3 regions of the Sporosarcina sp. GTC18466 genome follow, and region 2 is predicted to be linked to each of the others. Evidence: a T-box and tRNA genes for the amino acid it is inferred to sense, from the RefSeq annotation. Region 2 holds a T-box; the other regions hold tRNA genes.

Region 1 (3,186 bases), 1.1 Mb from region 2:
CACAAGCTATGCTTTTCAACAACATTCTTAAAAACAAAAGAAAACCCCGCAAACGTTGATTTAACAACATTTACAGGGTTTTCATCAGCCTTTAAAGTCATCTAAAAATGACTAGGGGATACCCGAGGCCGGACTTGAACCGGCACGCCTCGCGGCACCGCATTTTGAGTGCGGCGTGTCTGCCATTCCACCACTCGGGCATATCTTGTAACCTGCAGCGTCATAAAACAATGGAGGCGGCAACCGGAATCGAACCGGTGGTAAGGGTGTTGCAGACCCGTGCCTTACCGCTTGGCTATGCCGCCGTACTAAGTGGAGCGGAAGACGGGATTCGAACCCGCGACCCCGACCTTGGCAAGGTCGTATTCTACCACTGAACTACTTCCGCATACTGGGGTAGCTGGATTCGAACCAACGAATGACGGAGTCAAAGTCCGTTGCCTTACCGCTTGGCTATACCCCAATGGGGCGGACGAGGGGAATCGAACCCCCGAATGTCGGAACCACAATCCGATGCGTTAACCACTTCGCCACGACCGCCACAGTATTAGTTTTTTTGTATACATCGCATGAATGGGGCGGACGAGGGGAATCGAACCCCCGAATGTCGGAACCACAATCCGATGCGTTAACCACTTCGCCACGACCGCCGTAATATGAAAGTGAAACAGTAATGGCAGGGGCAGTAGGAATCGAACCCACACCAAAGGTTTTGGAGACCTCTATTCTACCGTTAAACTATGCCCCTATGTAAATGGTGGTGGGGGACGGATTCGAACCGCCGAACCCGGAGGGAGCGGATTTACAGTCCGCCGCGTTTAGCCACTTCGCTACCCCACCATGAGGATGGTGCCGGCGAAAGGACTTGAACCCTCAACCTACTGATTACAAGTCAGTTGCTCTACCAATTGAGCTACACCGGCATAATAATATATGGTGGCTCAGGACGGAATCGAACCGCCGACACAAGGATTTTCAGTCCTTTGCTCTACCGACTGAGCTACTGAGCCACTATAAAATGGCGGTCCCGACCGGGATCGAACCGGCGATCTCCTGCGTGACAGGCAGGCATGTTAACCGCTACACCACGGGACCTTTTGGTTGCGGGGGCAGGATTTGAACCTGCGACCTTCGGGTTATGAGCCCGACGAGCTACCACTGCTCCACCCCGCGATAATATTAGTTAAATATGGTGGAGGATGACGGGTTCGAACCGCCGACCCCCTGCTTGTAAGGCAGGTGCTCTCCCAGCTGAGCTAATCCTCCGTGTTATAATTGCGATAAGCTTCGCATTACCGCGTCAGCTTCGGTCGATCAGTCAGTCACGTACTGTTGTACGCTCCCTCCTTCTCTCACTCGCTTCCTTGTTCTGCTCGCTTCTCCCAATTCTAACGGGAGTAGCAATGAGTTTTCACTTAAATGGAATGGTGACCCCTACGGGATTCGAACCCGTGTTACCGCCGTGAAAGGGCGGTGTCTTAACCGCTTGACCAAGGGGCCATATATGTTTGAATAAATCTGGCGGAGAGCAAGGGATTTGAACCCTTGATACGCGGTTAGCGTATACACGATTTCCAATCGTGCTCCTTCGGCCACTCGGACAGCTCTCCATATAATGGCTCCGCAGGTAGGACTCGAACCTACGACCGATCGGTTAACAGCCGATTGCTCTACCACTGAGCTACTGCGGAATAATGTTTGGCAACCCTTCAAGACTGCCGGTGAGTGATCTCACAGCCCAGCGATGTCCTACTCTCACAGGGGGAAGCCCCCTACTACCATCGGCGCTGAAGAGCTTAACTTCCGTGTTCGGTATGGGAACGGGTGTGACCTCTTCGCCATCATCACTGGACTATTTTCACAAGACAAGATTTATTATATCAAATCATCGCTTGTTTTGCAAGCTCTTTTTTAAAATAAATCTTTTCTTGTTCACCCAAAACCGGATAGAAGTGACATTGGAAAGCGTAATCAACGTACATTTGTAACTGTCCAGCCTCAGCGGCCAGTCGCTCGGGTCACAAGCCGTCTCGGCTGTGCGGCAGAAAGCGCCGCTTCGCCAATCCGTCTTGTGCCTGTCGCGCCTAGGCGGCCGCTTCGGCATTTTGGTTAAGTCCTCGATCGATTAGTATCCGTCAGCTGCACGTGTCGCCACGCTTCCACCCCGGACCTATCCACCTCATCATCTTTGAGGGATCTTACTTACAGAAGTAAAGGGAAATCTCATCTCGAGGGGGGCTTCATGCTTAGATGCTTTCAGCATTTATCCCGTCCACACATAGCTACCCAGCGATGCCCTTGGCAGAACAACTGGTACACCAGCGGTGTGTCCATCCCGGTCCTCTCGTACTAAGGACAGCTCCTCTCAAATTTCCTGCGCCCGCGACGGATAGGGACCGAACTGTCTCACGACGTTCTGAACCCAGCTCGCGTACCGCTTTAATGGGCGAACAGCCCAACCCTTGGGACCGACTACAGCCCCAGGATGCGATGAGCCGACATCGAGGTGCCAAACCTCCCCGTCGATGTGGACTCTTGGGGGAGATAAGCCTGTTATCCCCGGGGTAGCTTTTATCCGTTGAGCGATGGCCCTTCCATGCGGAACCACCGGATCACTAAGCCCGTCTTTCGACCCTGCTCGACTTGTAGGTCTCGCAGTCAAGCTCCCTTATGCCTTTGCACTCTGCGAATGATGTCCAACCATTCTGAGGGAACCTTTGGGCGCCTCCGTTACTCTTTAGGAGGCGACCGCCCCAGTCAAACTGCCCGCCTGACACTGTCTCCTGCCCGGATCACGGGCAAGGGTTAGAAGTCCAATACAGCCAGGGTAGTATCCCACGGGTGCCTCCACCGAAGCTGGCGCTCCGGCATCTTAGGCTCCTACCTATCCTGTACAGGCTGCACCGGAATTCAATATCAGGCTGCAGTAAAGCTCCACGGGGTCTTTCCGTCCTGTCGCGGGTAATGCGCATCTTCACGCATATTATAATTTCACCGAGTCTCTCGTTGAGACAGTGCCCAGATCGTTACGCCTTTCGTGCGGGTCGGAACTTACCCGACAAGGAATTTCGCTACCTTAGGACCGTTATAGTTACGGCCGCCGTTTACTGGGGCTTCAATTCGGAGCTTCGCTTGCGCTGACCCCTCCTCTTAACCTTCCAGCACCGGGCAGGCGTCAGCCCCTAT
Region 2 (3,271 bases):
GAGAAACGTACGAATGACGGTGTCCGGCTGACGGGTATCTATCATATTGCCGCAAACGTCAACTTCAAGGAAGGAGAGCGGGCGGAAGAGCAGCCGGAGAGCGCTTTGTATATCGACGACGTTGAACTGGATGGCACGTCAGGGTATTTTGAATATGCGGTGCCTCTTCATATCGATCTGCCTCCGGAAGTCGGAAACCCGATCCATATACAGGCGAAGGGGGCGGCGGCTGAAGCGGATGAGAACGGTGCGCTGAAGCTCTCGTGGAATGTCGATTGTGTATACGGAGACGCGGTGGCACAGGCAAAACCCGAATCGTCAAGCTTGGCGGCTGTAAAGACTGATGCAGCTCTTGATGCAGTGGTTAAAGCAGAGGCTCAACCTGTACAAAAGAAAGAAGCTGAAATTGCGAAGGAGGCTGCTGCTCAAGACACTGCTGTCGCGGAGAATACTAAACAACAAGAAGCAGCTGAAGCGTCACCAGTTGCCGAGGCTTCAGCACCTGCAGAGCCTGTCCAAGAAATTGCCATGGAAGCGGCAGAGGAAGCCTACGATGAAACAGTAGCACTGGAATCGACCTCCAGTTACATGGCGGCTGCCGAGACGCCAGCGATGTCGCATGTCGCAACGTATGACAGCTCGCCAGCGGATAATGGGGACGATATGCTGTCATACATCGCGTGCCTGGAAGATGAATGGACGACGACCACCTTCCGTTCAAATGATGTTTTTGTATAACAGGAAGGCGATTCCGACAAGGACGCAGAGAAGCAGGAAGTCGCCTGTCGTCGGAACGAACAGCAGCCGGAGCAACTGGAAGCAGCAGATCGGGATGATGATGCCTTTGCAGTAGAACCTGCATTTCCTGAGCCAAGGCGGCAGCAAGTATGGGTTATAGCCTCTTCGCATAAGAGCACTCCTTTCATATGATAGGTGAAGGCCGGAATGCCGGATCCATATTGACGTACCAATGCCTATCAGGTACAATATGGACAGCTGCATATTGATGCGTTGATCGGGTTTGAAGCAGACTGGACCATCCAAGAGAGGGCTCGCGCGGTGAGAGAGCCTATGGACGTTTGCCGAATGTCGCCCGGGAGCAGTTTTCGTGAAAAGTTATAAGTAGCGAAAGCCGGTTAGAAGCCGTTATCAGATGTTGAGGTGCATGGTTTCTTCATGCACGAATAAAGGTGGTACCGCGAATAATACTCCTTCGTCCTTTTTATGGCGAAGGGGTTTTTTTATTTTTCGGGTACTATCCGCATCTGACATTACAAAGGAGGAAATGGCATGACAGACAAACTTACGATGCCGACGAAATACGATCCGAACGCGATCGAGGCAGGCCGCTATGAATGGTGGCTTGAAGGTGAATTTTTCAAGGCGAATCCGGAAAGTGGGAAAGAGCCGTATACGATCGTCATCCCGCCGCCGAACGTGACAGGCAAGCTTCACCTCGGGCATGCTTGGGATACGACGCTTCAAGACATCCTGATCCGGATGAAGCGGATGCAAGGGTACGACGCGCTCTGGCTGCCGGGCATGGACCATGCGGGCATCGCGACACAGGCGAAAGTCGAAGAGAAGCTCCGCGCAGATGGCAAGACGCGCTATGATTTAGGCCGTGAAAAGTTCCTTGAAGAGACTTGGAAATGGAAAGAGGAATATGCCAGCCATATCCGCGCGCAGTGGGCGAAGCTCGGCCTCGCGCTCGATTATTCCCGTGAGCGGTTTACGCTTGACGAGGGACTTTCAAAAGCGGTCCGCGAAGTGTTCGTCAAGCTATATGAGAATGGGCTCATTTACCGCGGCGAATACATCATCAACTGGGATCCGGCTACAAAAACTGCCATCTCGGATATCGAAGTCATCCACAAAGATGTGCAGGGTGCATTCTATCATATGCGCTACCCACTCGCAGACGGAACTGGCAGCATTGAAATCGCGACAACGCGTCCTGAGACAATGCTTGGAGATACAGCGGTCGCCGTCCATCCGGAAGACGAACGCTATAAGCATCTGATCGGAAAGACAGTGAAGCTGCCGATTGTCGGACGCGAAATTCCGATCATTGCAGATGATTATGTCGATATGGAATTCGGAAGCGGTGCGGTGAAAATCACGCCGGCACATGACCCGAACGACTTTGAGATCGGCAATCGCCACGACTTGCCTCGCGTCCTCGTCATGAACGAAGACGGCACGATGAATGCGAAAGCGGGCAAGTATGAAGGGATGGACCGGTTTGATTGCCGGAAACAGATCGTCAAGGACCTCCAGGATATGGGTATCCTCTTCAAGATCGAAGACCACTTGCACGCAGTCGGGCATTCCGAGCGGAGCGGCGCGGTCGTCGAACCGTATTTGTCGACACAATGGTTCGTCAAGATGGCTCCGCTTGCAAAAGAAGCGATTGATCTCCAAAAAGGCGAAGGGAAAGTGAACTTCGTGCCGGAGCGTTTCGAGAAGACATATTTGAACTGGATGGAGAACCTGCATGACTGGTGCATCTCCCGCCAGCTCTGGTGGGGCCACCGAATTCCGGCCTGGTACCATAAGGAGACCGGTGAAGTGTATGTAGGCCATGAAGCGCCTGCAGATATCGAGAACTGGAACCAGGACAACGACGTCCTTGACACATGGTTCTCCTCCGCGCTGTGGCCATTCTCGACAATGGGCTGGCCCGATGCGGACAATGAAGAATTCAAGAAGTACTATCCGACAAACACACTCGTCACAGGCTACGATATCATCTATTTCTGGGTATCCCGCATGATTTTCCAAGGGATCGAGTTCACAGGGCAGCGTCCGTTCAAAGACGTTCTCATCCACGGCCTCGTGCGTGCGGAGGACGGACGGAAGATGTCCAAGTCGCTCGGCAACGGTGTCGACCCGATGGATGTCATCGACCAGTACGGCGCGGATGCGCTCCGTTACTTCCTCGCGACAGGATCATCGCCTGGCCAGGATCTCCGGTACTCTACGGAAAAGGTCGAAGCGATCTGGAACTTTGCGAATAAAATCTGGAACGCCTCACGCTTTGCGCTCATGAACATGGAAGGCATGACATTTGACGAGATCGATCTGACTGGCGAGAAATCCGTTGCGGATGCATGGATCCTGACCCGCTTGAACGAAACGATCGAGCAGGTGACTAGATTGTCTGACAAGTATGAGTTCGGTGAAGTCGGCCGTGCGCTCTACAATTTCATCTGGGATGACCTGTGCGACTGGTACATCGAGATGGCGAAGCTGCCGCTCTATGGCGAAG
Region 3 (3,271 bases), 870 kb from region 2:
GCCGCTTAGGCAATAAAGAGAAATAAAAAAAGCTGAACGGTTTATGCCGTTCAGCTTTTTTGGGATGACCCCTACGGGATTCGAACCCGTGTTACCGCCGTGAAAGGGCGGTGTCTTAACCGCTTGACCAAGGGGCCATATGGCGGAGAAGGAGGGATTCGAACCCTCGCGCCGCTTACGCGACCTACGCCCTTAGCAGGGGCGCCTCTTGAGCCTCTTGAGTACTTCCCCGTATTAAAAATGATGGCTCCGCAGGTAGGACTCGAACCTACGACCGATCGGTTAACAGCCGATTGCTCTACCACTGAGCTACTGCGGAATGGTGGGCCTAAGTGGACTCGAACCACCGACCTCACGCTTATCAGGCGTGCGCTCTAACCAGCTGAGCTATAGGCCCATTGGAGCGGGTGAAGGGAATCGAACCCTCATCATCAGCTTGGAAGGCTGAGGTTTTACCACTAAACTACACCCGCAGAAGAATGGCTCAGGACGGAATCGAACCGCCGACACAAGGATTTTCAGTCCTTTGCTCTACCGACTGAGCTACTGAGCCGTTTGTGCTGCATTTTCACTTCTATGTATAAAAGATGAAATGGCGGTCCCGACCGGGATCGAACCGGCGATCTCCTGCGTGACAGGCAGGCATGTTAACCGCTACACCACGGGACCATTTGGTTGCGGGGGCAGGATTTGAACCTGCGACCTTCGGGTTATGAGCCCGACGAGCTACCACTGCTCCACCCCGCGATAATAATATGAACTGCATGTAATTGCTAGCTTGATTGACAAGCACTTTCTTAGTATACCATATGCTGTTTCAAAAAGCAATATGGCGGAGGAAGAGGGATTCGAACCCCCGCGGGCTTTAACACCCCTGTCGGTTTTCAAGACCGATCCCTTCAGCCAGACTTGGGTATTCCTCCGTGATAATATTCAAATAGTGGTGGACCTTGCAGGACTCGAACCTGCGACCGGACGGTTATGAGCCGTCTGCTCTAACCAACTGAGCTAAAGGTCCTTTTGATAGCGGCGGAGGGAATCGAACCCACGACCTTACGGGTATGAACCGTACGCTCTAGCCAGCTGAGCTACGCCGCCGAAAGTACTTATAACTCTCAGTTATTATAAATGGTGGAGCCTAGCGGGATCGAACCGCTGACCTCCTGCGTGCAAGGCAGGCGCTCTCCCAGCTGAGCTAAGGCCCCATTTTGAAAGTGGTCGGGAAGACAGGATTCGAACCTGCGACCCCTTGGTCCCAAACCAAGTGCTCTACCAAGCTGAGCTACTTCCCGTAAAGTGATTGCTATGTAATGGCGCGCCCGGCAGAAGTCGAATCCACAACCTTCTGATCCGTAGTCAGACGCTCTATCCAATTGAGCTACGGGCGCTTGATCCTAACTGGTTCTGATGCCGAGGACCGGAATCGAACCGGTACGGTAGTCACCTACCGCAGGATTTTAAGTCCTGTGCGTCTGCCAGTTCCGCCACCCCGGCAAAATTGGAGCGGAAGACGGGATTCGAACCCGCGACCCCGACCTTGGCAAGGTCGTATTCTACCACTGAACTACTTCCGCGTATAAAGTGCGGGTGAAGGGAGTCGAACCCCCACGCCTTGCGGCACTAGATCCTAAGTCTAGCGTGTCTGCCAGTTCCACCACACCCGCATGATTAAAATGGTGAGCCATGCAGGATTCGAACCTGCGACCCTCTGATTAAAAGTCAGATGCTCTACCAACTGAGCTAATGGCTCTTAGTGGTGCCGGCGAAAGGACTTGAACCCTCAACCTACTGATTACAAGTCAGTTGCTCTACCAGTTGAGCTACACCGGCACATAAGATATATGGTGGAGGATGACGGGTTCGAACCGCCGACCCCCTGCTTGTAAGGCAGGTGCTCTCCCAGCTGAGCTAATCCTCCGTATATAAGCCTGGCGACGTCCTACTCTCACAGGGGGAAGCCCCCTACTACCATCGGCGCTGAAGAACTTAACTTCCGTGTTCGGTATGGGAACGGGTGTGACCTCTTCGCCATCATTACCAGACTTGTACTTCTTTTGAAGACATTACTTATTATATCATCTCTTTAGAGATTTACAAGCACTTTTTTTAGTGAAAAGAGCTTTTTTTGAATGAATTGCTCATTCAAAACCGGATAGAAGTGACATTGGGTAACGTAATCAACGTACTATTGTAACTGTCCAGCCTCAGCGGCCAGTCGCTCGGGTCACAAGCCGTCTCGGCTGCGCGGCAGAAAGCGCCGCTTCGCCAATCCGTCTTGTGCCTGTCGCGCCTTGGCGGCCGCTTCGGCATTTCTTGTGTCCAGCTTCAACTCCCAGTCGCTCGGGGTCATAAGCCATCCTGCTCCGGTGGCTTTCGCCACTTCCGCAGGCTGTCTTATGCCTGTCGCGCCTAAACGGTCGTCTCCGCTTTTCTTGGTTAAGTCCTCGATCGATTAGTATCCGTCAGCTGCACGTGTCGCCACGCTTCCACCCCGGACCTATCCACCTCATCATCTTTGAGGGATCTTACTTACAGAAGTAAAGGGAAATCTCATCTCGAGGGGGGCTTCATGCTTAGATGCTTTCAGCATTTATCCCGTCCACACATAGCTACCCAGCGATGCCCTTGGCAGAACAACTGGTACACCAGCGGTGTGTCCATCCCGGTCCTCTCGTACTAAGGACAGCTCCTCTCAAATTTCCTGCGCCCGCGACGGATAGGGACCGAACTGTCTCACGACGTTCTGAACCCAGCTCGCGTACCGCTTTAATGGGCGAACAGCCCAACCCTTGGGACCGACTACAGCCCCAGGATGCGATGAGCCGACATCGAGGTGCCAAACCTCCCCGTCGATGTGGACTCTTGGGGGAGATAAGCCTGTTATCCCCGGGGTAGCTTTTATCCGTTGAGCGATGGCCCTTCCATGCGGAACCACCGGATCACTAAGCCCGTCTTTCGACCCTGCTCGACTTGTAGGTCTCGCAGTCAAGCTCCCTTATGCCTTTGCACTCTGCGAATGATGTCCAACCATTCTGAGGGAACCTTTGGGCGCCTCCGTTACTCTTTAGGAGGCGACCGCCCCAGTCAAACTGCCCGCCTGACACTGTCTCCTGCCCGGATCACGGGCAAGGGTTAGAAGTCCAATACAGCCAGGGTAGTATCCCACGGGTGCCTCCACCGAAGCTGGCGCTCCGGCATCTTAGGCTCCTACCTATCCTGTACAGGCTGCACCGGAATTCAATATCAGGCTGCAGTAAAGCTCCACGGGGTC

The links. The T-box of region 2 lies ahead of ACZ5FK_RS03940 (valine--tRNA ligase). A T-box ahead of a tRNA ligase gene usually reads a tRNA of that ligase, here a tRNA-Val.
Region 1: it encodes a tRNA-Val, which carries the amino acid that the T-box ahead of ACZ5FK_RS03940 (valine--tRNA ligase) is inferred to sense. The anticodon was not compared.
Region 3: it encodes a tRNA-Val, which carries the amino acid that the T-box ahead of ACZ5FK_RS03940 (valine--tRNA ligase) is inferred to sense. The anticodon was not compared.

What each region holds. Positions count from the first base shown of each region.
Region 1 is NZ_AP044037.1:2,905,010-2,908,195, reverse strand. It holds tRNA gene ACZ5FK_RS14455 (tRNA-Leu) at 120-200, opposite strand; tRNA gene ACZ5FK_RS14450 (tRNA-Cys) at 232-305, opposite strand; tRNA gene ACZ5FK_RS14445 (tRNA-Gly) at 314-388, opposite strand; tRNA gene ACZ5FK_RS14440 (tRNA-Gln) at 392-463, opposite strand; tRNA gene ACZ5FK_RS14435 (tRNA-His) at 465-540, opposite strand; tRNA gene ACZ5FK_RS14430 (tRNA-His) at 575-650, opposite strand; tRNA gene ACZ5FK_RS14425 (tRNA-Trp) at 675-748, opposite strand; tRNA gene ACZ5FK_RS14420 (tRNA-Tyr) at 756-840, opposite strand; tRNA gene ACZ5FK_RS14415 (tRNA-Thr) at 848-923, opposite strand; tRNA gene ACZ5FK_RS14410 (tRNA-Phe) at 935-1,010, opposite strand; tRNA gene ACZ5FK_RS14405 (tRNA-Asp) at 1,020-1,095, opposite strand; tRNA gene ACZ5FK_RS14400 (tRNA-Met) at 1,099-1,173, opposite strand; tRNA gene ACZ5FK_RS14395 (tRNA-Val) at 1,191-1,266, opposite strand; tRNA gene ACZ5FK_RS14390 (tRNA-Glu) at 1,426-1,500, opposite strand; tRNA gene ACZ5FK_RS14385 (tRNA-Ser) at 1,520-1,610, opposite strand; tRNA gene ACZ5FK_RS14380 (tRNA-Asn) at 1,617-1,691, opposite strand; rRNA gene rrf (5S ribosomal RNA) at 1,737-1,852, opposite strand; rRNA gene ACZ5FK_RS14370 (23S ribosomal RNA) at 2,106-3,186, opposite strand, start outside.
Region 2 is NZ_AP044037.1:777,968-781,238, reverse strand. It holds gene ACZ5FK_RS03950 (hypothetical protein) at 1-738, shown strand, start outside; gene ACZ5FK_RS03945 (hypothetical protein) at 718-909, opposite strand; T-box leader at 1,003-1,224, shown strand; gene ACZ5FK_RS03940 (valine--tRNA ligase) at 1,291-3,271, shown strand, end outside.
Region 3 is NZ_AP044037.1:3,135,503-3,138,773, reverse strand. It holds tRNA gene ACZ5FK_RS15805 (tRNA-Glu) at 66-137, opposite strand; tRNA gene ACZ5FK_RS15800 (tRNA-Ser) at 141-231, opposite strand; tRNA gene ACZ5FK_RS15795 (tRNA-Asn) at 245-319, opposite strand; tRNA gene ACZ5FK_RS15790 (tRNA-Ile) at 321-397, opposite strand; tRNA gene ACZ5FK_RS15785 (tRNA-Gly) at 400-473, opposite strand; tRNA gene ACZ5FK_RS15780 (tRNA-Phe) at 481-553, opposite strand; tRNA gene ACZ5FK_RS15775 (tRNA-Asp) at 594-669, opposite strand; tRNA gene ACZ5FK_RS15770 (tRNA-Met) at 673-747, opposite strand; tRNA gene ACZ5FK_RS15765 (tRNA-Ser) at 831-923, opposite strand; tRNA gene ACZ5FK_RS15760 (tRNA-Ile) at 942-1,018, opposite strand; tRNA gene ACZ5FK_RS15755 (tRNA-Met) at 1,025-1,098, opposite strand; tRNA gene ACZ5FK_RS15750 (tRNA-Ala) at 1,130-1,205, opposite strand; tRNA gene ACZ5FK_RS15745 (tRNA-Pro) at 1,216-1,292, opposite strand; tRNA gene ACZ5FK_RS15740 (tRNA-Arg) at 1,312-1,388, opposite strand; tRNA gene ACZ5FK_RS15735 (tRNA-Leu) at 1,409-1,494, opposite strand; tRNA gene ACZ5FK_RS15730 (tRNA-Gly) at 1,500-1,574, opposite strand; tRNA gene ACZ5FK_RS15725 (tRNA-Leu) at 1,583-1,664, opposite strand; tRNA gene ACZ5FK_RS15720 (tRNA-Lys) at 1,675-1,750, opposite strand; tRNA gene ACZ5FK_RS15715 (tRNA-Thr) at 1,755-1,830, opposite strand; tRNA gene ACZ5FK_RS15710 (tRNA-Val) at 1,843-1,918, opposite strand; rRNA gene rrf (5S ribosomal RNA) at 1,927-2,042, opposite strand; rRNA gene ACZ5FK_RS15700 (23S ribosomal RNA) at 2,433-3,271, opposite strand, start outside.